Regions from separate parts of the Streptomyces sp. DG2A-72 genome, predicted to be linked through region 1. Evidence: riboswitches for the same ligand, from Rfam matches in the RefSeq annotation. Region 1 holds a riboswitch; each other region holds the start of a gene.

What was found. Region 1 has a riboswitch for cyclic di-AMP ahead of QQY66_RS06205 (C40 family peptidase). Riboswitches for the same ligand answer to the same signal wherever they lie in the genome.
Region 2: linked by a shared signal. The riboswitch ahead of QQY66_RS30045 (C40 family peptidase) and the one ahead of QQY66_RS06205 (C40 family peptidase) in region 1 are both predicted to bind cyclic di-AMP.
Region 3: linked by a shared signal. The riboswitch ahead of QQY66_RS19450 (transglycosylase family protein) and the one ahead of QQY66_RS06205 (C40 family peptidase) in region 1 are both predicted to bind cyclic di-AMP.
Region 4: linked by a shared signal. The riboswitch ahead of QQY66_RS37785 (M23 family metallopeptidase) and the one ahead of QQY66_RS06205 (C40 family peptidase) in region 1 are both predicted to bind cyclic di-AMP.

Annotation. Positions count from the first base shown of each region.
Region 1 covers NZ_JASTLC010000001.1:1,290,340-1,295,971, reverse strand. The annotation lists gene bioB (biotin synthase BioB) at 1-309, opposite strand, end outside; gene QQY66_RS06225 (8-amino-7-oxononanoate synthase) at 457-1,584, shown strand; gene QQY66_RS06220 (DUF397 domain-containing protein) at 1,647-1,871, opposite strand; gene QQY66_RS06215 (helix-turn-helix transcriptional regulator) at 1,881-2,750, opposite strand; gene QQY66_RS06210 (ATP-binding protein) at 2,963-3,424, shown strand; gene QQY66_RS06205 (C40 family peptidase) at 3,724-4,197, opposite strand; cyclic di-AMP (ydaO/yuaA leader) riboswitch at 4,201-4,402, opposite strand; gene QQY66_RS06200 (hypothetical protein) at 4,762-5,070, opposite strand; gene QQY66_RS06195 (ATP-dependent Clp protease proteolytic subunit) at 5,077-5,632, opposite strand, start outside.
Region 2 covers NZ_JASTLC010000001.1:6,289,870-6,295,501, forward strand. The annotation lists partial or broken gene QQY66_RS30040 (tellurite resistance/C4-dicarboxylate transporter family protein) at 1-675, opposite strand, end outside; gene QQY66_RS30045 (C40 family peptidase) at 764-1,927, opposite strand; cyclic di-AMP (ydaO/yuaA leader) riboswitch at 1,935-2,105, opposite strand; gene QQY66_RS30050 (ScyD/ScyE family protein) at 2,369-3,457, shown strand; gene pcrA (DNA helicase PcrA) at 3,580-5,632, shown strand, end outside.
Region 3 covers NZ_JASTLC010000001.1:4,132,944-4,138,575, forward strand. The annotation lists gene QQY66_RS19430 (Ppx/GppA phosphatase family protein) at 1-94, opposite strand, end outside; gene QQY66_RS19435 (DUF501 domain-containing protein) at 91-621, opposite strand; gene QQY66_RS19440 (septum formation initiator family protein) at 648-1,124, opposite strand; gene eno (phosphopyruvate hydratase) at 1,217-2,503, opposite strand; gene QQY66_RS19450 (transglycosylase family protein) at 2,730-3,425, opposite strand; cyclic di-AMP (ydaO/yuaA leader) riboswitch at 3,430-3,612, opposite strand; gene QQY66_RS19455 (transglycosylase family protein) at 3,790-4,788, opposite strand; gene QQY66_RS19460 (transposase) at 4,915-5,632, opposite strand, start outside.
Region 4 covers NZ_JASTLC010000001.1:7,952,141-7,957,772, forward strand. The annotation lists gene QQY66_RS37775 (pitrilysin family protein) at 1-759, shown strand, start outside; gene QQY66_RS37780 (pitrilysin family protein) at 756-2,144, shown strand; cyclic di-AMP (ydaO/yuaA leader) riboswitch at 2,358-2,524, shown strand; gene QQY66_RS37785 (M23 family metallopeptidase) at 2,538-3,296, shown strand; gene QQY66_RS37790 (GntR family transcriptional regulator) at 3,498-4,193, shown strand; gene QQY66_RS37795 (HPr family phosphocarrier protein) at 4,309-4,590, opposite strand; gene QQY66_RS37800 (bifunctional GNAT family N-acetyltransferase/acetate--CoA ligase family protein) at 4,770-5,632, shown strand, end outside.

The DNA of each region.
Region 1 (5,632 bases):
CCCGGCCAGCCCGGCCGCCGCTGCCTGGGAGGCCTCGTCGGGCCCCAGCCAGCTGTACTTCAGGATCCCGGTCGTGGAGCCCAGCCGCTGGGAGCAGTAGGAGCAGTCCTCCGGGCACAGGCCGGACTTGAGGTTGACGAGGTAGTTGAGTTTCACCCGTCGGCCGAACCAGTGCCGGCGTACCTTGCCGGCCGCGGCCACCACATCGAGCAGGTCGTCGTCGGAGGTGGCGAGGACGGCCAGTGCTTCCTCGCGGGTCGGCAGCTCGCGCCGAAGCCCCTTGTCCACCAGCGTGTTCAGCAGGTCCATGAGGTCCGATCCTGTCCTACGGAACCGCCCCGGGCCAAGGAGAGATCGGACAACAGAGGCGGTTCAAGGTGTGGGTATTGCCACATCCTGGGCGGCTGGTCGTGCGACTAGTGTCTGTGCACTGCCTACAAAAGCCCCGGAGGAGTCATGGCGTTCGGCTGGATCGACGAACAGGCGGAGCTGCGCCGCCGCGCCGGACTGGTACGGACCCTGCGCCCCCGCCCCGCCGACTCGCCGCTGCTCGACCTCGCGAGCAACGACTACCTGGGCCTGGCCCGCCACCCCGAGGTCGTCGAGGGGGCCACCTCCGCGGCCCGCACCTGGGGCGGCGGCGCCACCGGCTCCCGGCTGGTCACCGGCACGACCGCGCTCCACGCCGAACTGGAACGCGAGCTGGCGGACTTCTGCGGCTTCGAGGCGGCCCTGGTGTTCTCCTCCGGCTACGCGGCCAACCTCGCCGCGGTCACCGCGCTGGCCCCGCACGGCTCACTGATCGTCTCCGACGCCGGCAACCACGCCTCGCTGATCGACGGCTGCCGGCTGGCCCGCGGCACCACCCAGGTCGTCGCACACGCCGACCCGGACGCCGTACGCAAGGCACTCCGGACGCATGAGGGGCCCGCCGTCGCCGTGTCCAACACGGTCTTCTCGGTCGACGGCGACGCCGCCCCGCTGACCGAGCTGGCGACGGCATGCCGGGAGCACGGCACCGGTCTGGTCGTCGACGACGCCCACGGTCTCGGCGTCCTCGGCGACGGCGGGCGCGGCGCCCCGCACGGCGCGGGACTCGCGGGCGCCGACGATGTCGTGGTGACGGTCACGCTGTCCAAGTCGCTCGGCAGCCAGGGCGGCGCCGTCCTCGGACCCGCCCGGGTCATCGAGCACTTGGTCAACGCGGCCCGCACGTTCATCTTCGACACGGGCCTGGCCCCCGCCGCGGCGGGAGCGGCCCTGGCGGCGCTCAGGCTGCTGCGCCGCGAGCCGGAGCGGGCGGCGCGGGCGCGTGCGGTGGCACGCGAACTCCACACACGCCTGACCGCCGCGGGTCTGGAAGCGGTACGTCCGGACGCCGCGGTCGTCTCCGTGCGCGCGCCGTCCCCGGAGGGTGCCGTGCGGTGGGCGGCCGAGTGCCGTACGGCAGGTCTCGCCGTGGGCTGCTTCCGTCCTCCTTCCGTGCCCGACGGCATCTCACGGCTGAGGCTCACCGCCCGCGCGGACCTCTCCGAGGAGCAGATCGAGCGTGCTGTGGGAGTGATCGGCGAGACGCGACCATGAGTCGGCGTGACATGGCCGTGCGTCGCGCGAACTGATGCAGAGGGGTCGCGAGGTGCGGGCGATCACCGTAACGCGGCCGTGAATCCCGCCCAGCTCTCGGGGGAGAAGAGCAGCGCGGGTCCGGCCGGGTCCTTGGAGTCGCGTACGGCCAGCAGCCCGGCCCCGGGGCCGGAAAGCGGCCGGGCCGTCTCGACGCAGTTGTTCGCTCCGGTGCTGTAGCTGCTGCGCAGCCATTGCACACCGTGCAGTTGAGTACTGGAAGTCACGTTCCGAGGCAGTGCAGACATGGTGCCTCCTTACACGCCGGCACCTATCCCGGCGATGTAGTCCAACGAGTCCTCGGGCGAAAGGGCGTGGAACTGAAGGGTGTTGAAGGCCTCGGTGTAGGCCCGGAGGTCTTCTTTCCGCTCGAGGTAGAGGCTACTCGTCAAGTGGTCCAGAACAACCACATCCAGATCAGAAGTGCTCGAAAATGAGAAGATAACGAAAGGCCCGGTGATGCCGATGTGGGCACCGGCCGCGAACGGCAGGACCTGAAGCCGCACTTGGGGGTAGCGCGCCGCCTCGATCAGCCGCTCCAGCTGCCGTGCCATGACGTCCGGCCCGCCGATCTCCCGGTGCAGCACCGCCTCGTCGAGCACCGCGCTCAGCACCAGGGGCGGCCGCGAGCGCAGCACGTCCTGCCTGGCCAGGCGCACTTCCACCAGCGCATCCAGCCGGTCCCCGGCGTCCTCGTCCAGTCCGCCCACCGCGGCCCGGGTCACCGCCCGCGCGTACTCCGGCGTCTGCAACAGCCCCGGAACGACGGAGGTCTCCAGCGTGCGCATCGCGCTGGCCTGGGATTCCAGGCTGATGAAATCCCGGTACGTCGGCGGCAGCACGCCCCGATACGCATGCCACCAGTGGTGCCGCCCGGCACTGTCGTCCTGTCCCGCCAACACCAGGAGTAACTCCCGCAGTTGAGGATCCGCCACTCCGTAGGCGTCCAGGAGTAACCGCACATCGGCCGGTTTCACCCCGCTCGCGCCGGTCTCGATGCGGCTCACCTTGGACTGGTGCCAGCCCACGAGCCGGGCCGCCTCGCCGCTCGTGAGCCCGGCGCCGGTGCGCAGCGTGCGCAATTCGGCGCCCAGTTTTCGGCGGCGTACCGCGGGACCGTGCTGCATGGGCTCCTCCTTACTCCTTCCGGGCCGCCCAAATACGGTCTGCCGTCGCAGAGTTCACCGCTTCGAGCGACAGATATATGCATATCTTGGTGGATCGCACCCGTGACCGGCCCGGTGATGGCAGTCTGGCGACGAAGCACCAGTCCGGGACCGTACTCGAACCCTCCGCTCCGTGTCGGACTGCGGTCCCGTGGGAAAGGGACGACGTCGCCATGGCAGACCATCTGGAAGCATCCGTCACTCTGCCGAGCGATCCCGCCTCGGTCTCCGCCGCCCGCACCTACGTGGTCGGCACCCTGGCGGAATGGGGACTGCCGGCTGACACGGAACTGGCCGACACCATCCGCCTCATCGTCTCCGAGCTCGCCACCAACGCCGTACAGCACACGTTCGGGCAGTCACCCACCTTCACGGTGGACATCGAACTCGACCGTGACGAACAGCTGCGCATCGGCGTCACCGACAGCCATCCGCGGTTTCCCAAACGTCTGCCCGCGGCCGTCCAGCAGGACAACGGCCGCGGGCTTGTGATCATCCGCTGGCTGACTGCAGAGTTCGGCGGCAAGCTGAGAATCCGGCCCACCCGGGAGGGCGGCAAGACGATCTCCGTCCAACTGCCGTGGACGGTACCGGCGCGGCCCGTGACGACGACGGCGGTACAGCAGGACCCTTAGAGATCACGTGTGTCGGGCCCGCCCGAACGGGGCGCGGCAGGGCCCGGAAGACGTCCGCGGCGGGTGCGGTCTCGTCGCTCCGGCGGACGACCGGGGCGTGCACCGCAGCGGGGCAGCTGGGCGGGCTCGTAGGTGTGCGTGAGCTCGAGGTCCTGCCTCAAGAGCTGCACGACTGCCCGCAGCTGAGGGACATCGCGGCGCCGCCGGCCGCGGTGACGGCCTTGGTGTGGTGCTCGTTCTCGAACCGCTGGGATGACGCGGTGGCGGCGCGTCAGGGCGCCGCCACCGCGTCGCTCAGGTCACTTGACGCGGCCGTACCAGACGCTCTTGGTCCAGATCTTCTGCAGCCTCACGACGTCCCCGGTCTTCGGGGAGTGCCAGATCTTTCCCTTCCCGGCGTAGATGCCGACGTGGTACACGTTCGAGCCCGAGTGGAAGAACACCAGGTCTCCGGCCTTGCGGCTCTTGGCGGAGATGTGGCGGGTCTTGTTGTACTGCTGAGCCGCCGTCCGCGGCAGGCTCTTGCCCGCCTTCTTGTACGAGTACAGCGTCAGCCCCGAGCAGTCGAACCGGCGCGGCCCCGTGGCGCCGTACTTGTACGGCGAGCCCTTCTTGGAAGCCGCGACCTGGAGCGCCTTCGTCGCCGGAGTCGCGGCCGCGGCCTCCGAGGAGAGACCCGGCGCCACGACGGAGCCGCCCACGGCGGCCAGGGTGAGGGCCGAGGCCGTACCGGCTCGGGCCATCAGCGACGGGACACGATTGAGCGCAGTCATGCGCAACCCTTCGTCAGCCGCCTGTGAAGGATGACCTGTCGGATTCGGGCTGGCGAAGTTGCCCGGCCGCTGACGCGGCTTCACCCCAAGGGCTGCTCGGCCCGGTCATGGCGTGACCGTTCCGGCGACCCGTCGTGCTTGGGTCCTCCACTCCTGCCGATCCACTTCTGTCGACCGGTCATCCGGGCGGCGGCAGGACTCGGCGTCCGCCCGGACCGCCCCGCCGCTGTGGCGGGGGCTTGTCGTCAGACAGGGATCTTCACTCACGGGTGAGCGAAAAACCCAATGGAATCGGGGATTTGTGGTGTTACTCACCACTCACCCGTTCGGGTGGACACCCCTGTGTTCGGGTGGATGCCGAGGGCCCCGCGGACCCCCGGACCAGCGCGAAAACCTCTCATCCGCCCCGGAGGCAAGCGGGTTGCGCAACCCCGGCGATCCCAAAAAACGACAAACATCTACTCCGAACAGGGGTACGTCATTTGGTCCGTTTGAGCTCCGCTCCGGACGTCTCGCCGCGGTGGCGAACCCCCCGGACCGGAGGCGGGGTGCGTCAACTGTGCGTCAACTGTCGGAGCGCGGCGGCACGATGACGCGCGCCGTCCGGCGCTCACCGTCCAGCACGCGCAGCGCCCGCGTGAGCGTCGGGGCGTGCAGCTCGGTCTCGCCCCGCTGGTGCATCAGCGCCAGTGCGTCGCGCAGCTCGGTCGCCTTGGACACCAACGCCTGGGCGGCGCGCAGTCCGCGGTAGGTGTCCCCGTGGTGTGCCGGGTTGATCCGGCCCAGCAGGTCGACCACATCGAGGTAACGGTCGATCAACTCACCCTCCGCGCGCGTGAGAGCGGGCAGCGGCGGGAGTTCGGGTGGGAGCACCGGCGGTCACCTCCCCGTGGGCGGAGCCATGGTGGACCTGCGGCTCGGGATGATCCGGTCCACCAGCCCGTAGGTCAGGGCCTGCTGCGCGGTGAGGATCTTGTCCCGCTCGATGTCCGCGCTCACCTGCTCGCGCGTGCGCCCGGTGTGCCGTACGAGCATCTCCTCCAGGCGGGCCCTGATCCGCATCAACTCCTCGGCGTGGATGGCGAGGTCGGTGGCCTGTCCCTCGATCGGCTCGGGCAGCCCTGGCTGATGGATCACCATGCGCGCGCCCGGCAGCGCGAACCGCTTGCCCGGTGTGCCCGCGGCCAGCAGCGCGGCGGCGGACGCGCCCGCCTGGCCCAGGCAGATCGTCTCCACGTCGCAGGTGACGTACTGCAGCGTGTCGTAGATCGCCGACATCGCGCTGAAGGAGCCGCCGGGGGAGTTGATGTAGAGCGAGATGTCCCGGTCGGGGTCCTGGTACTCGAGGTGCATGAACTGCGCCATCACGTCGTTCGCCGAGGTGTCGTCGATCGGGGTGCCGAGAAAGACGATCCGCTCCTCCAGCAGCTTCGAG
Region 2 (5,632 bases), 5.0 Mb from region 1:
TCGTTGTCGTCGTTCCAGAGGTACAGGGCCGCGCTGTCGGCGGCGACGATTTTCGACCCGGCGAGCGCGGAGATGGCGAGTGCGCCGCCCGCGACCCAGTGATCACCGGCCCCTTCGGCCACCTGCCGCAGATCGAAGCAGGCCAGCGCGACGCAGTACAGCACAAGACCCAGCCAGAACAGCACCATCGCCGCCCGCGCGAGCCAGGCCGCCCCTCGGCGGCAGCCAGTGTGGCGCCGAGCACCGCGAGTCCCTGCGTGGCCACGCAGCCCAGGAACACCGCGCCCGGCATACGCCGCCGCCAGTGCCGTACGACGGCGAAGAGCAGCACCGGCCACAGCACGGCGGCGGCCAGCGCGAGCAGCGCCTCGGCTAGCGGCTGCCGGCCCAGGCCGAGAAACGCGTACCCAGGACCGTCGTCGCCGCCACGGCGGTGAGCGCGCCCGGCGTCGCCGCCTCCGCGACCCACCTCTCCCGCTGCCGCAGCAGCCGTACGGCGAAGTCCGCGGCCAGCCCCAGCCACGCCGCGCAGGCCACCGCGAGGGCGATACGGGACAGGACCTCGTACCCCGTCAGATGCAGACCGACCGACATGACGCCGGTCGCCATCACGGCGGCACCGGCCGCCGGCGAGCGCTGTGCCCACCAGGCGCGGAGGGGAGAGGGGCGGGGCATGGGCCCGATGGTAGGGAGCGGCACGCGCCCTGAGAGCGGGGCACGCGCGCGTGCGTACGGAAACCCCCTGTGCCGCGTCCCTGTCCCCTCAGGCCGGCCGTACCACGCTGTGGATCGACGACTCACCGTCGTAGTAGATCGACTCCTCGCGCACATAGGCCCCCGGCTTCGGTGCGTGGATCATCATGCCGTTGCCGATGTAGATGCCGACGTGGCTGATGTCGTCGTAGAAGAAGACCAGGTCGCCGGGTTGGGCGGCGGAGAGGGAGACGGTCGTGCCGGCGTTCACCTGGTCCCAGGTGGTGCGCGGGAGGGAGATGCCGGCGGCGTTCCAGGCGGCCTGGGTGAGGCCGGAGCAGTCGTAGGAGCCGGGGCCGGTGGCGCCCCAGACGTACGGCTTGCCGATCGTGGAGCGGGCGAAGGCGAGGACCTTCTCGGCCTTGGCGGCGTACGAGGAGTCGGCCACGGAGGTGTCGGAGGACTCCGACGTGCCGGTGCCGCTCTCCTGCTGCTGTTGCGCCGCCTCCTGGGCCGCCGCCTCCGCCGCGGCCTGCTGCCTGGCGAGTTCCGCGGCCTTGCGCTCGGCCTCTTGCTGCTTCTGCCGCTCGATCTGCGCGAGCCGCGCCTTCTCCTCGGCGGTCAGCTTCGACAGCAGCTCGCGCGCGTCGGCCAGCTTCTGCTGGACGGTCGTCTTGGCGGTCTTCAGGTCGCCCTGCGACTCGGTGAGCGTCTCGAGGCTCGCGGTGGCTTCCCGGCGCTTCTCCATCGTCGCGGACTGCTGCGTGACGAAGTCGTCGACCGCCTCCTTCTGACGGCCGGTCATCCGGCTCATCAGCTGGGTCTGGTCGAAGTAGTCCTGCGGGGTGTCCGCGAGCAGGAAGGTCGCCGTGTCGGGGGCGGAGGCGCCGGTGCGGTACTGGGCGGAGGCGAAGGAACCCAGTTCCTCGCGCGCCTCGTTGAGTTTCTGTGTGCGCTGCGCGACGTCGTCGAGGAGGGTGTCGACGCGCTTGCGCTGCTTGGTGGTCTTCTCTTTCGCCGAGTTGTACTTCTCGGTCGCCGACTCGGCCTGGCGGTAGAGGTCGCCGACCTTCTTCTCGACCTCTTCGAGACTCGGCTTGTCGTCGGCCGCGGGAGCGGCGTTGGCCGACTGGGACAGCAGGGCCACGGAGGTGAGGGCCGCCGTGGCGAGGGCGGGGGTCCGTATGCCTGCGACGCGCGAACCCGAAGGACGCGACTTGCGGTGCGACGCCAAGGGAGGCGACTCCTTCCATCTTCCGCCTACCGAGTTAGCTGTCGGGTTCGGGCGGGTGGTTCGGAAGGGTTGCCCTACGACCGCTTCCCGAGGGAAGTCCGGTCGATTCACCCCAAGTTCGGTGGGTCCCCGGCTCCGGTCCGCCCCGTGGGCGCGCCGGACTCGGCGGAGGCCGTACGGCCCGGCGACGTTCGCCGGTAGGGGTCGTGCGGCCTGGAGGAACGCTAGCCAACTCGTGTGGCCCCTGTGAAGGTTGATGGGCGATATGCCCGATACATTTTCGTGACCTTAGCCCAGGGCATCGCTCCCCGTGGTCAATATGGAGGGATCTGCGGCGAGTTGTTCGTATTTTGTCCGGAGTGGCCTCGTCCGCCCGCTTCGGGGCGGTAGCTTCCAGCCAGCCACGGTCGGGAGCCGTGGCGGCTGAGAGGGGGTACGGCCATGAGGAAACGCACCGCACTCGTCATCGCCACAGGAGTCGCACTCACCGCCACCGCGGGCATCGCACCCGCGAGCGCAGGCGCCGGACAGGACGGCCGCACGGGCGGCAAACCCGTCGTCCGCGTGATCGCGAAGGGCCTCGACAATCCACGCCAGCTGTCGTACGACCACGGGCGCCTGTACGTCGCCGAGGCGGGCCGCGGCGGCAAGAAATGCATCGGGGAGGGGCCGGAGGGCGAGACCTGCATCGGTCTCTCGTCGGCCGTCACCAAGATCTACTGGAACGGGGGTGCATGGAAGCACTACAGGGTGGTGCAGGGACTGCCCTCGGCCGCCGCCCCGGACGGAGGCTTCGCGACCGGCGTCGACGGGGTCTCCGCGCGGCACGGCAAGGTCTGGGGCGTGGAGACCTTCGCCCCGCCGGAGGCCGGAGTGCCCACGACCCCGCCCTGGAACAAGCTCGGCAAGCTGCTGAAGATCACCCACGGCAAGGCGAAGATCGCCGCGGACATCGCTGCCGTGGAGCTGAAGCACAATCCGCACAAGGCATCCGTGGAGTCCAACCCGTACGCCGTCCTCGCGCTCCCCGACGGCCGCAAGATCGTCGCGGACGCCGCAGGCAACGACCTGATCGAGGTCTCGCCGTCAGGCCGGGCCCGCCCCTTCACCGTCTTCCCGGACCACGACAAGAACCAGTCCGTCCCCACCTCCCTGGCGCTCGGCCCCGACGGAAAGCTCTACGTCGGCGAGCTCAACGGTGAGACCGAGAAGCCCACCGCGCGCGTGTGGCAGGTCGACCCCTGGACCGGCAAGATCCTCGGCTGGAAGTCCGGCTTCGGCTCGATCACCGGCCTCGCCGTCAACGACAAGGGCGACCTGTACGTCAGCCAGCTCTTCGCGGGCGTCGTCACCAAGGTCTCCCACGGCAAGCGGACGAACGTGAAGGTGCCGTTCCCGGCGGGCGTGGCCGTCGACCCGTACGACGGCAAGGTCTATGTCTCGGCCTGGTCCGTCGCCGACCGGGACGGAACAGATCTGGGGCAGGGGAAGACGCCGGGCGGCCAGGTCTGGAAGATCCTCGGCTTCTGAGCCGGCCGGAACTTCGCGGACCCGGAACTTCGCGAACTCTGAGACCCTTGGGGCTTTGGAAATCGGCGATGTTCTCAGGGCGGCGGCGGGCTGTCAGTGGGGCGCCCTAAACTCGGAGAGCGATGAGCAGCCTCTTTGACGACAGCTTCCTGGCGAACCTCCAGGCCCCTCGGGCCCATGCGGAGGAACCCCCGCCGCCGCCCGAGGACGATCATGTGCCGGAGCCGATTCCGGATGATCTGTTCGGCGGGAAGTTCGACGCGCCGCCGGACCGGGACGCGTACTACCGGGACGGCGCGCACCGCCCGGCGGTGGACCCGGCCGCGCTCCTGGACGGGCTGAACGAGAACCAGCGAGCGGCCGTCGTCCACTCCGGCTCCCCGCTGCTCATCGTGGCCGGCGCCGGCTCCGGCAAGACGCGTGTGCTGACGCACCGCATCGCGTACCTGCTCGGCGAGCGCAAGGTGCACCCCGGCCAGATCCTCGCGATCACCTTCACCAACAAGGCCGCCGGCGAGATGAAGGAGCGCGTCGAGCAACTCGTCGGCCCGCGCGCGAACGCGATGTGGGTGATGACCTTCCACAGCGCATGCGTACGCATCCTGCGCCGCGAGTCGAAGAAGCTCGGCTTCACGTCATCCTTCTCGATCTACGACGCCGCCGATTCCAAGCGCCTGATGGCCCTGGTCTGCCGCGACCTGGACCTCGACCCCAAGCGCTACCCGCCCAAGTCCTTCAGCGCCAAGATCAGCAACCTGAAGAACGAGCTGATCGACGAGGAGGACTTCGCCGCCCAGGCCACCGACGGCTTCGAGAAAACCCTCGCCCAGGCGTACGCGATGTACCAGTCGCGCCTGCGCGAGGCCAACGCCCTCGACTTCGACGACCTGATCATGACGACGGTCAACCTGCTGCGCGCCTTCCCGGACGTTGCCGAGCACTACCGCCGCCGCTTCCGGCACGTCATGGTCGACGAGTACCAGGACACCAACCACGCGCAGTACGCCCTGGTACGCGAACTCGTCGGCACCGGTGAGCACGATGAAGACGTACCGCCCAACGAGCACGACCTGCTCCCCGCCGAGCTGTGCGTCGTCGGTGACGCCGACCAGTCGATCTACGCCTTCCGCGGCGCGACCATCCGCAACATCCTCCAGTTCGAGGAGGACTACCCGGACGCGACGACGATCCTGCTGGAGCAGAACTACCGCTCCACCCAGACGATCCTCACCGCCGCCAACGCCGTCATCGAGCGCAACGAGTCCCGCCGCCCCAAGAACCTGTGGACCAACGCGGGCGCGGGCGCGCGCATCACCGGCTATGTCGCCGACACCGAGCACGACGAGGCGCAGTTCGTCGCCGAGGAGATAGACCGCCTCACGGACGCGGGCGACGCGAAGGCCGGCGACGTCGCGGTCTTCTACCGTACGAACGCCCAGTCCCGTGTCTTCGAAGAGGTCTTCATCCGCGTCGGCCTGCCCTACAAGGTCGTCGGCGGCGTCCGCTTCTACGAGCGCAAGGAGGTCCGGGACGTCCTGGCCTACCTGCGCGTGCTCGCCAACCCCGAGGACTCGGTCCCGCTGCGCCGCATCCTCAACGTGCCCAAGCGGGGCATCGGCGACCGCGCCGAGGCGATGATCGACGCCCTCTCCCAGCGCGAGAAGATCAGCTTCCCGCAGGCACTGCGCCGCGTCGACGAGGCGTACGGCATGGCCGCCCGGTCGACGAACGCGGTCAAGCGGTTCAACGTGCTCATGGAGGAGCTCCGTACGATCGTCGAGTCGGGCGCGGGCCCCGCGACCGTCCTCGAGGCCGTCCTCGAACGCACCGGGTACCTCGCCGAGTTGCAGGCCTCCACCGACCCGCAGGACGAGACCCGGATCGAGAACCTCCAGGAACTCGCGGCCGTGGCCCTGGAGTTCGAGCAGGAGGCCGGGGAGGGCGAGGCCGCGGGCGGACTCTCCGACTTCCTGGAGCGCGTCGCCCTGGTCGCCGACTCCGACCAGATCCCCGACGAGGACGAGGAAGGCGCGGGCGTCATCACCCTGATGACCCTGCACACCGCCAAGGGCCTCGAATTCCCCGTCGTGTTCCTGACCGGCATGGAGGACGGCGTCTTCCCGCACATGCGCGCCCTCGGCCAGACCAAGGAGCTGGAGGAGGAGCGGCGCCTGG
Region 3 (5,632 bases), 2.8 Mb from region 1:
CCAGATCGACGAGTCGACCGCTCTCCGGGTCCACGTCGGCGACGAGAAGCCGGATGGAGTTGGTACCGCAGTCGATGGCGGCGACGCGGGTCACTGCTCGTCCTCCTTCGGCGCCGTCACACACGCCCCCTTGCGCCACCACTCCGGCAGCATCGCGATCGCCTCGTCGCCGAGCGGATTGACACCAGGCCCCGCGGCCAGCGAGTGCGCGACAAGCACATGCAGACACTTCACCCGGTCCGGCATCCCGCCCGCGCTCGGAAAGCCCTTCAGCTCATCGATCTCGTCCCGGCGCCGGATGTAGTCCTCATGCGCGGAGCGATACGCGACGGCCAGCTCCGGGTCGGTCTCCAGACGCGCCGTCATCTCCTTCATGACGCCGTTCGCCTCGAGCGTGCCGATCGCCGACGCGGCCTTGGGGCACGTCAGGTAGTACAGCGTCGGGAAGGGCGTCCCGTCGGGCAGTCGCGGCGCCGTCTCCACGACGTCCGGCTGCCCGCACGGGCACCGGTGCGCGATGGCACGCAGCCCGCGCGGCGGACGCCCGAGCTGCTGCTTGAAGGCCTCGACGTCCGCGTCGGTGGGCTCGGTGCGCGGAGTGGACGGCGGGGGCTTTTCCATGCTCGTACGACATTCTCTCTGTCAGTTCACTGGCCGGAGGCGTCGGACTTGTCGACCCCGTCCCAGACATTCAGGTACCAGGGACGGTCCGCCGCCCCGGTGTCGGCGCGCGACTGCTTCGCCGCGCGCGGGTCGACCACGATGAACCCGGTCTCCCCCGGCATCACATAGTGCAGCCGCTGCCGGATCTGCTGCTGGGCGTACGCGTCGTCCTGCCAGCGCGCCTTCAGGTCCCGCAGCTGCTCGACCCGCTGCTGGGCCTGCTGCTTCTGCTGCTCCAGATCGGCGATCTCGGCGCGCTGGGAAACGTACTGCCTTATCGGATAGGCGAGGGCCACGACCAGCGAGCACAGGACGAGTGCCAGCAGCGCCGCGCGGCCGGTCAGCCGGGAGCGGCGGGCCTGGCGTTTGGTCTGGGACCGGTAGACACGGGCCGCCGTCTGCTCGCCGAGCAGCCGGATCCTGGTCGCGGTGGAGAATCGGTCCCGGTCCTTGACGGCCATGACCCACCTCCCCTTCATACGTGCGTACGTCCCCGCACACGGTACGGGACCGAGTACGGGGACGTACGTACGACGCTGCTCTAAGGCCTGTGTCAGTCCTTGAAGCGGGGGAAGGCGCTACGACCGGCGTAAACCGCCGCGTCGTCGAGGATCTCCTCGATGCGCAGCAGCTGGTTGTACTTGGCGACGCGGTCCGAGCGGGCCGGGGCGCCGGTCTTGATCTGACCGCAGTTCACGGCGACGGCCAGGTCGGCGATGGTGACGTCCTCGGTCTCGCCGGAGCGGTGGGACATCATGCACTTGAAGCCGTTGCGCTGGGCCATCTCGACGGCATCCAGGGTCTCGGTCAGCGAGCCGATCTGGTTGACCTTGACCAGCAGGGCGTTCGCGGAGCCCTCCTCGATGCCGCGGGCCAGGCGCTCCGGGTTGGTGACGAAGAGGTCGTCGCCGACGATCTGGACCTTGTCGCCCAGCTTCTCGGTGATGGCGTTCCAGCCGGCCCAGTCGTCCTCGTACAGCGGGTCCTCGATGGAGACGAGCGGGTACGCGGAGACGAGCTCCTCGTAGTACTCGGTCATCTCGGCGGCCGAGCGGGACTTGCCCTCGAACTCGTAGCTGCCGTCCTTGTAGAACTCGGACGCGGCGACGTCGAGCGCGAGCGCGATCTGCTCGCCGGGGACGTAACCGGCCTGCTTGATGGCCTCGATGATGAGGTCGAGCGCGGCGCGGTTGGACTCCAGGTTCGGGGCGAAGCCGCCCTCGTCGCCGAGGCCGGTGGACAGGCCCTTGGTCTTCAGCACCTTCTTGAGGGTGTGGTAGACCTCGGCGCCCCAGCGCAGGGCCTCGGAGAAGGTCTCCGCGCCGATCGGGGCGATCATGAACTCCTGGATGTCCACGTTGGAGTCGGCGTGCGAGCCGCCGTTCAGGATGTTCATCATCGGCACCGGCAGCAGGTGCGCGTTCGGGCCGCCCAGGTAGCGGAAGAGCGGGAGGTCGCTGGCCTCGGAGGCGGCGTGGGCGACGGCGAGGGAGACGCCGAGGATGGCGTTGGCGCCGAGCGAGCCCTTGTTGTCGGTGGCGTCCAGGTCGAACATCGCCTGGTCGATCAGGCGCTGCTCGGTGGCGTCGTAGCCGACCAGCTCCGGGCCGATCTGCTCGATGACGGCGAGGACGGCCTTCTCGACACCCTTGCCCTGGTAGCGGTTGGGGTCGCCGTCACGCAGCTCGATGGCCTCGAAGGCGCCGGTGGACGCACCGGAGGGAACGGCGGCACGACCCGTGCTGCCGTCGTCGAGGCCGACCTCGACCTCGACCGTGGGGTTGCCTCGGGAGTCCAGGATTTCCCGGGCTACGACGACGTCGATGGACGGCACGAGCATCTCCTTCGTGGATGTGACGCGGTTTAGCAGGACCGCAGCGGCTCTGCGAGATGAGCCTAACCGGCTCCGGGCGATCAGCCACCGGGTCACCCACCCGATGGACAGAACCGAGAGTAAATTGTTTCTGAACGGAACAAAAAGTGGGGCGGACGTGGGGCAGAAAAAAGCCCCGTCCCGGTGCGTACGGGGGAATGACGCACCGGGGCGGGGAGCCGAAGGCTGGATATCACTTCAGGTGCAGCTGCTGACCCGGGTAGATGAGGTCGGCGTCCGCGACGATGTCCTTGTTCAGCTGGAACACCTTGTGCCAGCCGCCCTTGACGCCGTGCTCCTCGGCGATGGTGCTGAGGGTGTCGCCCTTGACGACCTTGTACTCGCCGTCACCCTTCTTGACCTTCTTGCCGGTCGGGGTGGTGACGGTCTTCTTGGTGCTCTGCTCAGGCGCGGGGCGCTCGGCGGAGCGGGAGGCCGACTGCTGCTCGCTGGAGCGCGTGGTGGTCTCGTTGCTCTGGTTCTGCGAGGAACCGCTCGACGAGGAGCCGTTGTACGAGGCGCCCGACAGGCCGGTGCCGCAGTTCGGCCAGGCACCCTTGCCCTGGCCCGCGAGGACCTTCTCGGCTATCTCGATCTGCTGGGCCTTGGAGGCCTGGTCGGCGGTGGCGGCGTACTGCGTGCCGCCGTACGCCGCCCAGGTGGAGGCGGAGAACTGCAGACCGCCGTAGTAGCCGTTGCCGGTGTTGATGGACCAGTTGCCGCCGGACTCGCACTGGGCGACGGTGTCCCACTCGGAGGCGGTGGCGGCGGAGGCGTTGCCGGCCACCATCAGCGGGGCGGCGACGGCGGCACCGGTGACACCGGCGATGGCGATGGCGCGAGTGGCCTTGGACGGGCGGCGGTGCTTGCCCTTGCCGGAAAACAGCATGCTTGGATCCCCTCACCGACGCCTGCGAGGTGAGCTGTCGGGTTCGGGCCGGTTGAGTTGCCCGGCCATGTCTCGTACGAGGCTTTCGTCCCGTACGGGGCACGGCTTCACCCCAAGCCGCTCGGTCAACTGACCGGCGCGGCGCTTACCTTGGGTCCCCCGCTCCTGCCTACGGCGCTGTTAAGCGACGACTGTTCCCGTGCGGCCACTGGCAGGATTCGGCGTTGTGGCAGCCGGGGCTCGTGTTGACGAGCGGTGATGACCGTAGACACGCGATCCGTGGAATTTCAAAGACGATCAGGGCTTCTGAGACTCATCCCACACTTTCACTAAACCGGACATTCGGCGCGAAGCGGTGCGTCAACTACCGTTGGTTTTCGCCCGTTTCGACACCGACTCCGAGGGTCTGACCGGGGATGATGAGGTCCGGGTCGGCACCGATGGTTCCCTTGTTCTCGGCGTAGAGCGCGCGCCATCCGCCGTTCAGCTCAAGGGAGTCGGCGATGGTGGTGAGAGTGTCCCCGGTGCGGACGCTGTAGGAGGCGTGACGGCCGGAGGTGTCGGCACGTCCCTCACTCTCGGCCTCGTCCGCGCTGGCGCCCCGATGCTTGCCGGTCCCGGTGCCGGTGTCCGTAAGGTACGAAGAGCCGCCGCTCTGGACGGACTTGTCCGTATCATCACCCTCGGTCGAACCCGTGGAGGAGCTGGCGGAATCCCGTGAGGCACTCGGGCTAGATTCGGCGGATGTGTCTGACTTGGCCGAGTTGTCCGCCGCATCCGACGGCTCATCCGACGGCTCGTCAGACGGAGACGGAGAGGACGGCGAAGGGGAGGACGAGGAAGGGGAGGGCGAGGTGGACGACTCCGAAGATGAGGATGACTCAGGCGAGTCGGACAAACCGGATGAGTCGGAGGAAGTGTCGGGCGAGGTGGACGGTTCGGCCGATGCCTCGCCCGCCAGGCCCGTGTCGACGTTCGCCGAGCGGGAGTCCTCACCCAGACCGTGGAGCAGTCCGCATGCGGGCCACGCGCCGGCGCCCTGGTCCGCGAGGATCTTCTCGGCGACGGCTATCTGCTGGGAACGGCTGGCCTGGTCGGCGCTCGGGGCGTAGTCGAGGCCGCCGTACTGCTCCCAGTCCTCCTGGGCCAACTGCAGGCCGCCGAAGAACCCGTTGCCGCTGTTGGCGCTCCAGGCGCCGCCGCTCTCGCACTCCGCGACCTTGTCCCAGGTGCTGCCGTCGGCCGCGCTCGCGCCGCTCGCACCGAGGAGGGGGATGGCGATGGCGGAGCCGGTCACTCCGGCCGCGACGAGCAGGGCCGGGGCCTGACGGGGGCGACGGTGACGACCGTTCCCGGAGAGCATGCGGGGGCCTTTCGCGAGACAGCAGGGACCGGCGCGGCGGGTGAGGCTGGGGGGCCGCGCTGATCCGTGAACGTATAGGCAGCCCTTCACTTGTCACAAGTTAATGCCGCGTAGATCACGTGAAGATCACAGACTTGAGGTTCTGTCGCCTTTGGCTGCTTTCGAAGAGATGCGCCCCGTGATCTCAAACGGCGGGACAAGCGGCTCACGCTGGACCGGTGTGCCCCCACCACGGAGGTTCAGATGGTTCACGAGGACAGGCCAAAATCCTTTTGTGAACCATGTGTTCTCCCTGTCCTTGGCGAGCGCCCACGGCCCGTACCGCTCGGGAAGCTGGTCCCAAAGGCAGCCGCTGCGCAACCGATGGAGGACCCCGTTCACTTGAGTCCGGATGTCCACGGAGCCGCGCGCAAACTGACGATGCCGGAAGTAGGTTGCCATCAGCTCCTCGACAGCCGGCCACTCCGACTCCAGTACTTCACTGGGAACCAGGGCCCCAGTCCGCGCGTGCCATTCGGTCACCCTGCACTTGAGCCCGGAACGCTTCCGAACCTCTCCGAGCGGCTTCACCGTAATGTCCAGACGGTCGATCACCTGCCCCACCTCGGAGAGAGCCAAGTCCCGTGGCTTCCCCTTCACAATCAGCATGAGACCCGAGAGGTCCCCGGCACGCAGCGCTGCCTCCTCCTGTTCCGCGAGCACCTCCCTGCCCCTGGCAAGCAGTTCCCTTGCGCTCCGTACATCCTCAGCGAGCTGCCGCATGACCGCGTCCTTCACTGCCTGGTCAAGGTCGGGGACACGGGCCAGATCGGCTGCGGCACGTGCAGCGGCCTCCTCCTTGTCC
Region 4 (5,632 bases), 6.7 Mb from region 1:
ATCGACTCCGAGCAGACGCTCGCCTGGATCGAGAAGTACTTCGGCTCCATCCCCGCGCACGACGGCAAGCCCGCCCCGCGCGACGGCCAACTGCCGGAGATCATCGGCGAGCAGCTGCGCGAGATCGTCGAGGAAGAGGTCCCCGCGCGCGCGTTGATGGCCGCCTACCGCCTGCCGCACGACGGCACGCGCGCGTGCGACGCGGCCGACCTCGCGCTCACCGTCCTCGGCGGCGGTGAGTCCTCCCGCCTCTACAACCGGCTCGTACGACGCGACCGTACGGCCGTCGCCGCCGGATTCGGCCTGCTGCGGCTGGCCGGCGCGCCCTCCCTGGGGTGGCTGGACGTGAAGACGTCCGGTGACGTCGAGGTGCCGGTCATCGAGGCCGCCATCGACGAGGAGCTCGCCCGGTTCGCCGCGGAGGGCCCCACGGCCGAGGAAATGGAGCGTGCCCAGGCCCAGTTGGAGCGCGAGTGGCTGGACCGGCTCGGCACGGTCGCGGGCCGCGCCGACGAACTGTGCCGGTACGCCGTCCTGTTCGGCGACCCGCAGCTCGCCCTCACCGCCGTCGGGCGGGTGCTCGAGGTGACCGCCGAAGAGGTCCAGGAGGTTGCCAAGGCGCGCCTGCGGCCCGACAACCGCGCGGTGCTCGTGTACGAGCCGACCGTCCCCACGGAGACCGTCGAGGAACCCACCGAAGACCTGGAGTCCGCGGCGACCGTGGAAGCCACCGACGAGAACGAGGAGGCGGCCAAGTGACCGAGCTCGCCGCTATGGAATTCCACCCCGAGCCCCGGGCCGGCGAGGCCAGGCCGTGGGCGTTTCCGGCCCCCACGCGCGGGACCCTCGACAACGGCGTCACGGTCCTGCGCTGCCACCGCCCCGGCCAGCAGGTCGTCGCCGTGGAGGTGCTCCTGGACGCACCGCTGGAGGCCGAACCGGCCGGCCTCGACGGTGTCGCCACGATCATGGCGCGGGCCTTCTCCGAGGGCACCGACAAGTACTCCGCAGAGGAGTTCGCCGCCGAGCTGGAGCGCTGCGGAGCCACCCTCGACTCGCACGCCGACCACCCCGGCGTCCGGCTCAGCCTGGAGGTCCCGGCCTCGCGGCTGTCCAAGGCGCTCGGCCTGCTCGCCGACGCCCTCAGGGCGCCCGCCTTCGCGGACAGCGAGGTCGAACGGCTCGTCCGCAACCGCCTCGACGAGATCCCGCACGAGCTGGCCAACCCCTCCCGCCGGGCCGCCAAGGAGCTGTCCAAGGAGCTGTTCCCGGCGGACTCGCGCATGTCGCGTCCGCGCCAGGGCACCGAGGACACGGTCGAGAACATCGACTCCGCGGCCGTCCGTGCCTTCTACGAGAAGCACGTGCGTCCCGCCACGGCCACCGCCGTGGTCGTCGGCGACCTCACCGGCATCGACCTGGACGCGCTGCTCGGCGAGACGATCGGCGCCTGGACCGGCTCACCCGCGCAGCCGCGCCCGGTGCCGCCGGTGAGCGCCGACGACACCGGCCGCGTCGTCATCGTGGACCGCCCCGGTGCCGTCCAGACGCAGCTGCTCATCGGCCGCGTCGGTGTCGACCGGCACGACCGCGTGTGGCCCGCCCAGGTGCTCGGCACGTACTGCCTCGGCGGCACCCTCACCTCGCGGCTGGACCGCGTCCTGCGCGAGGAGAAGGGCTACACCTACGGAGTGCGGGCGTTCGGGCAGGTCCTCAGGTCCGCCCCGGACGGCTCGGGCGCCGGGATGCTCGCCATCAGCGGCTCCGTCGACACCCCGAACACCGGTCCCGCCCTGCAGGACCTGTGGACGGTGCTGCGGACACTCGCCGCCGACGGGCTCACCGACGCCGAGCGCGATGTCGCCGTGCAGAACCTGGTCGGTGTGGCGCCGCTGAAGTACGAGACCGCCGCGGCCGTCGCCAGCACGCTGGCCGACCAGGTGGAGCAGTACCTGCCGGACGACTACCAGGCCACGCTGTACCAGGAGCTCGCCGCGACCGGCACCGTCGAGGCCACCGCGGCTGCCGTACGCGCCTTCCCGGTGGACCGTCTGGTGACGGTGCTCGTGGGCGACGCGGCGCAGATCAAGGAGCCGGTGGAGGCCCTCGGCATCGGTCAAGTCACCGTCGTGTCCGCCGAGTAGGGCCGCGGAGAGGCGAACCCTCGGGTTACGCGCGCGGGGAGCCCCGGTGACGGAAGCGTCACCGGGGCTCCCTTATGTCCGAATTACGGGAGAGGTTGCCTGTCTGGCCTGTGGCATGCGCTACAAAAGCCGTGATCCGTTTGGGGATTGAAAGATGTCCCGTTTAGCGTCTTCCGGGCTGTCCGTCAGGCACTGCGCCGCACCCGCGGCACCGGACAGTCATCGCCGAGTCCCCAGACGGCGCGAGCCAGGGGAGCCGGGGACCCACATGTGCAGTCCCTGGGGTGAATCGGACGCCCGCGCGTGCCGCGAGGGGGTCCGTAGGAGACCTTCCTGCTCCGAACCCGTCAGCTAACCCGGTAGGCGAGAAGGAAGGAAAGGACCAGCCACTACATGGCGTTCACCCGCGCCACCGGGAAGCACCGCCGTCCCAGCCGTATCCAGCGCACCACCGCTCGCGCGGCGGGCGTCGCGGCCCTCACCACCACCGGCGTCATCGGCACCCTGGCCGCCCCCGCACTCGCCGCCGAGCCGGCGGCCGAGACGACCGGCCTGATCCCGGTCCTCAGCAGCGCCGCCGCCGACCAGATCGCAGAGCAGGCCGCCGCCCAGCAGCAGGCCGCCGAAGAAGCCGCCGCCGCGAAGAAGGCCGCCGAGGCCAAGAAGAAGGCCGCGGCGGAGCGGGCGCAGAAGGCCCGCGAGGCCAAGGAGCGCGCCGCTCGCGAGGCCGAGCGCAAGCGCCTCAACAGCTACGTCCTGCCGATCACCGGCTCGTACGTCTCCACCGGCTATGGCGCCGGCGGCTCCCTGTGGTCCTCCGGCAGCCACACCGGCGTCGACTTCCACGCCGCCAGCGGCACCTCCGTCCACGCGGTCGGCCGCGGCACCGTCGTCGAGGCGGGCTGGGAGGGCTCGTACGGCAACCAGGTCGTGATCAAGATGAACGACGGCACGTACACCCAGTACGGCCACCTGTCGTCCATCGGCGTCTCGGTGGGCCAGAGCGTCACCCCGGGCCAGCAGATAGGCCTCTCCGGCGCGACCGGCAACGTCACCGGGGCGCATCTGCACTTCGAGGCCCGTACGACCGCGGAGTACGGCTCCGACATCGACCCCGTCGCCTACCTGCGCTCGCACGGCGTGAACGTCTGACGACAGACGTCTGAGCCCCCAGGCTCCGCCTCCCCAGGCCCCGGCTCCCCGAGCCGGGGCTTTCGGCCTTTCATACCCCCGGCTGTCCAAAAAATATCCATGGATTCCGGTCCGCCATCGGAAATTCCGGCTCATTGCCATAGAGTCACTGAACACGCGTCAATCGTCGACGTTTCACGGGGATTAAAGCGGAGGTCGGTCATGCGTATTCCGGCGCACTCGGTATGCACGGCGATCCGGGACGACATCGTCGCCGGTGTCTACGAGCGCGGCAGCCGGCTCACCGAGGAACTCCTGGCGCGCCGCTACGGCGTCTCGCGCGTCCCCGTCCGTGAGGCCCTGCGCACGCTGGAGGCCGAGGGATTCGTGGTGACCCGGCGGCACGCGGGCGCGTGCGTCGCGGAACCGACCGAGCAGGAGGCCGCGGACCTGCTGGAGATGCGCATGCTCCTGGAGCCGCTCGGCGCCTCCCGGGCCGCCCAGCGGCGCACCGAGGCGCATCTGAAGGTGCTGCGCGGCCTGGTCAGGCTGGGTCAGGAGCGGGCCAGGAGGGGCAACAGCGAGGATCTGCGCTCCCTGGGCGGCTGGTTCCACGAGACGCTCGCCCAGGCCTCCGGCAGCCCCGCGCTGACCTCGATGCTGACCCAGCTGCGGCACAAGATCGCCTGGATGTACGCCGTGGAGGCGCCGGCCAACCCCGTGGAGTCCTGGGCGGAGCACGGCGCGATCGTCGACGCGGTGGCGCGCGGTGACGGCGAGCGCGCGCGGGCGGTCACGGCGCAGCACACGGAGCGCTCGACGGTCGTGCACCGGCTGCGATTCGCCGTCCCGGGAGAGCGCACGGAGCGTGTGAGGAACTCGCAACATGCCGTAAACATGACGAGCCTGCGGCATTAACACAAGAGCCGTATACAAAGAGGGCCTAATTCGCGGGGGATTATTTCTGCTGCCCGCGATCGGAAAATGCGAAGGGCTCGCCCGGAAATTCGGACGAGCCCTTCAATTCTGCTACTCAGACGGTCTCGGGAAGCTCCTCGAGCCCCTCGGCGACCAGCTTCGCCAGCCGGTCGAGGGCGATGTCCGCGCCCTCGGCGTCGGAGGCGAGCACGATCTCCTCGCCGCCCTGGGCGCCGAGCCCGAGGACAGCCAGCATGGAGGCCGCGTTGACGGGGTTGCCGTCGGCCTTGGCGATCGTCACGGGGACCCCTGCGGCCGTGGCGGCCCGGACGAAGATGGAGGCGGGGCGGGCGTGGAGACCCTCGGCCCAGCCGACGTTGACGCGGCGCTCAGCCATGTGATGCTGCCCTTCAGGTGTTCAGGGTTGTCTAGACCAGTTTCCCATATCGTGAAGCAAGCCCGGAACTGTCCTGCGTCCCGTCCTTGAAGTGCCGTCGGACCGCGGCCTCGGCCCGACTCCCGTCCTCCACAGACTGCCTCGCGCCGTTGTCGTACGCGAGCCGTACTCTGGGCCCCATGCAGAGCGCGCCGGACCGGCACGAGTACCCCGCCCACTGGGAAGCCGACGTGGTGCTGCGCGACGGCGGCACCGCGCGCATCCGCCCCATCACCGTTGATGACGCCGAGCGCCTGGTCAGCTTCTACGAGCAGGTCTCGGACGAGTCGAAGTACTACCGCTTCTTCGCGCCCTACCCGCGTCTGTCCGCCAAGGACGTCCACCGCTTCACGCACCACGACTTTGTGGACCGGGTGGGACTCGCGGCCACCATCGGCGGCGAGTTCATCGCCACCGTACGCTATGACCGCATCGGCGCCGAGGGGCTGCCCGCGTCGGCGCCGGCCGACGAGGCCGAGGTCGCCTTCCTGGTGCAGGACGCCCATCAGGGGCGCGGTGTCGCCTCCGCCCTCCTCGAGCACATCGCCGCCGTCGCCCGTGAGCGCGGCATCCGTCGCTTCGCCGCGGAGGTGCTGCCCGCCAACTCCAAGATGATCAAGGTGTTCACGGACGCCGGGTACACCCAGAAGCGCAGCTTCGAGGACGGCGTCGTACGCCTGGAGTTTGACCTCGAACCCACCGACCGATCGCTCGCCGTGCAGTACGCGCGCGAGCAGCGCGCCGAGGGGCGGTCCGTGCAGCGGCTGCTGATGCCCGGCTCCGTCGCCGTCATCGGCGCCGGCCGCACCCCCGGCGGCGTGGGCCGCAGCATCCTCGGCAACATCCGGGACGCCGGGTTCACGGGCGGTCTGTACGCCGTGAACAGGGCCCTCCCCGAGGAGCTCAAGGACCTCGACGGGGTGCCGGCCTACCGCTCCGTGCGGGACATCGAGGGGCCCGTCGATCTCGCGGTCGTCGCCGTGCCCGCGGACCATGTCCCCGA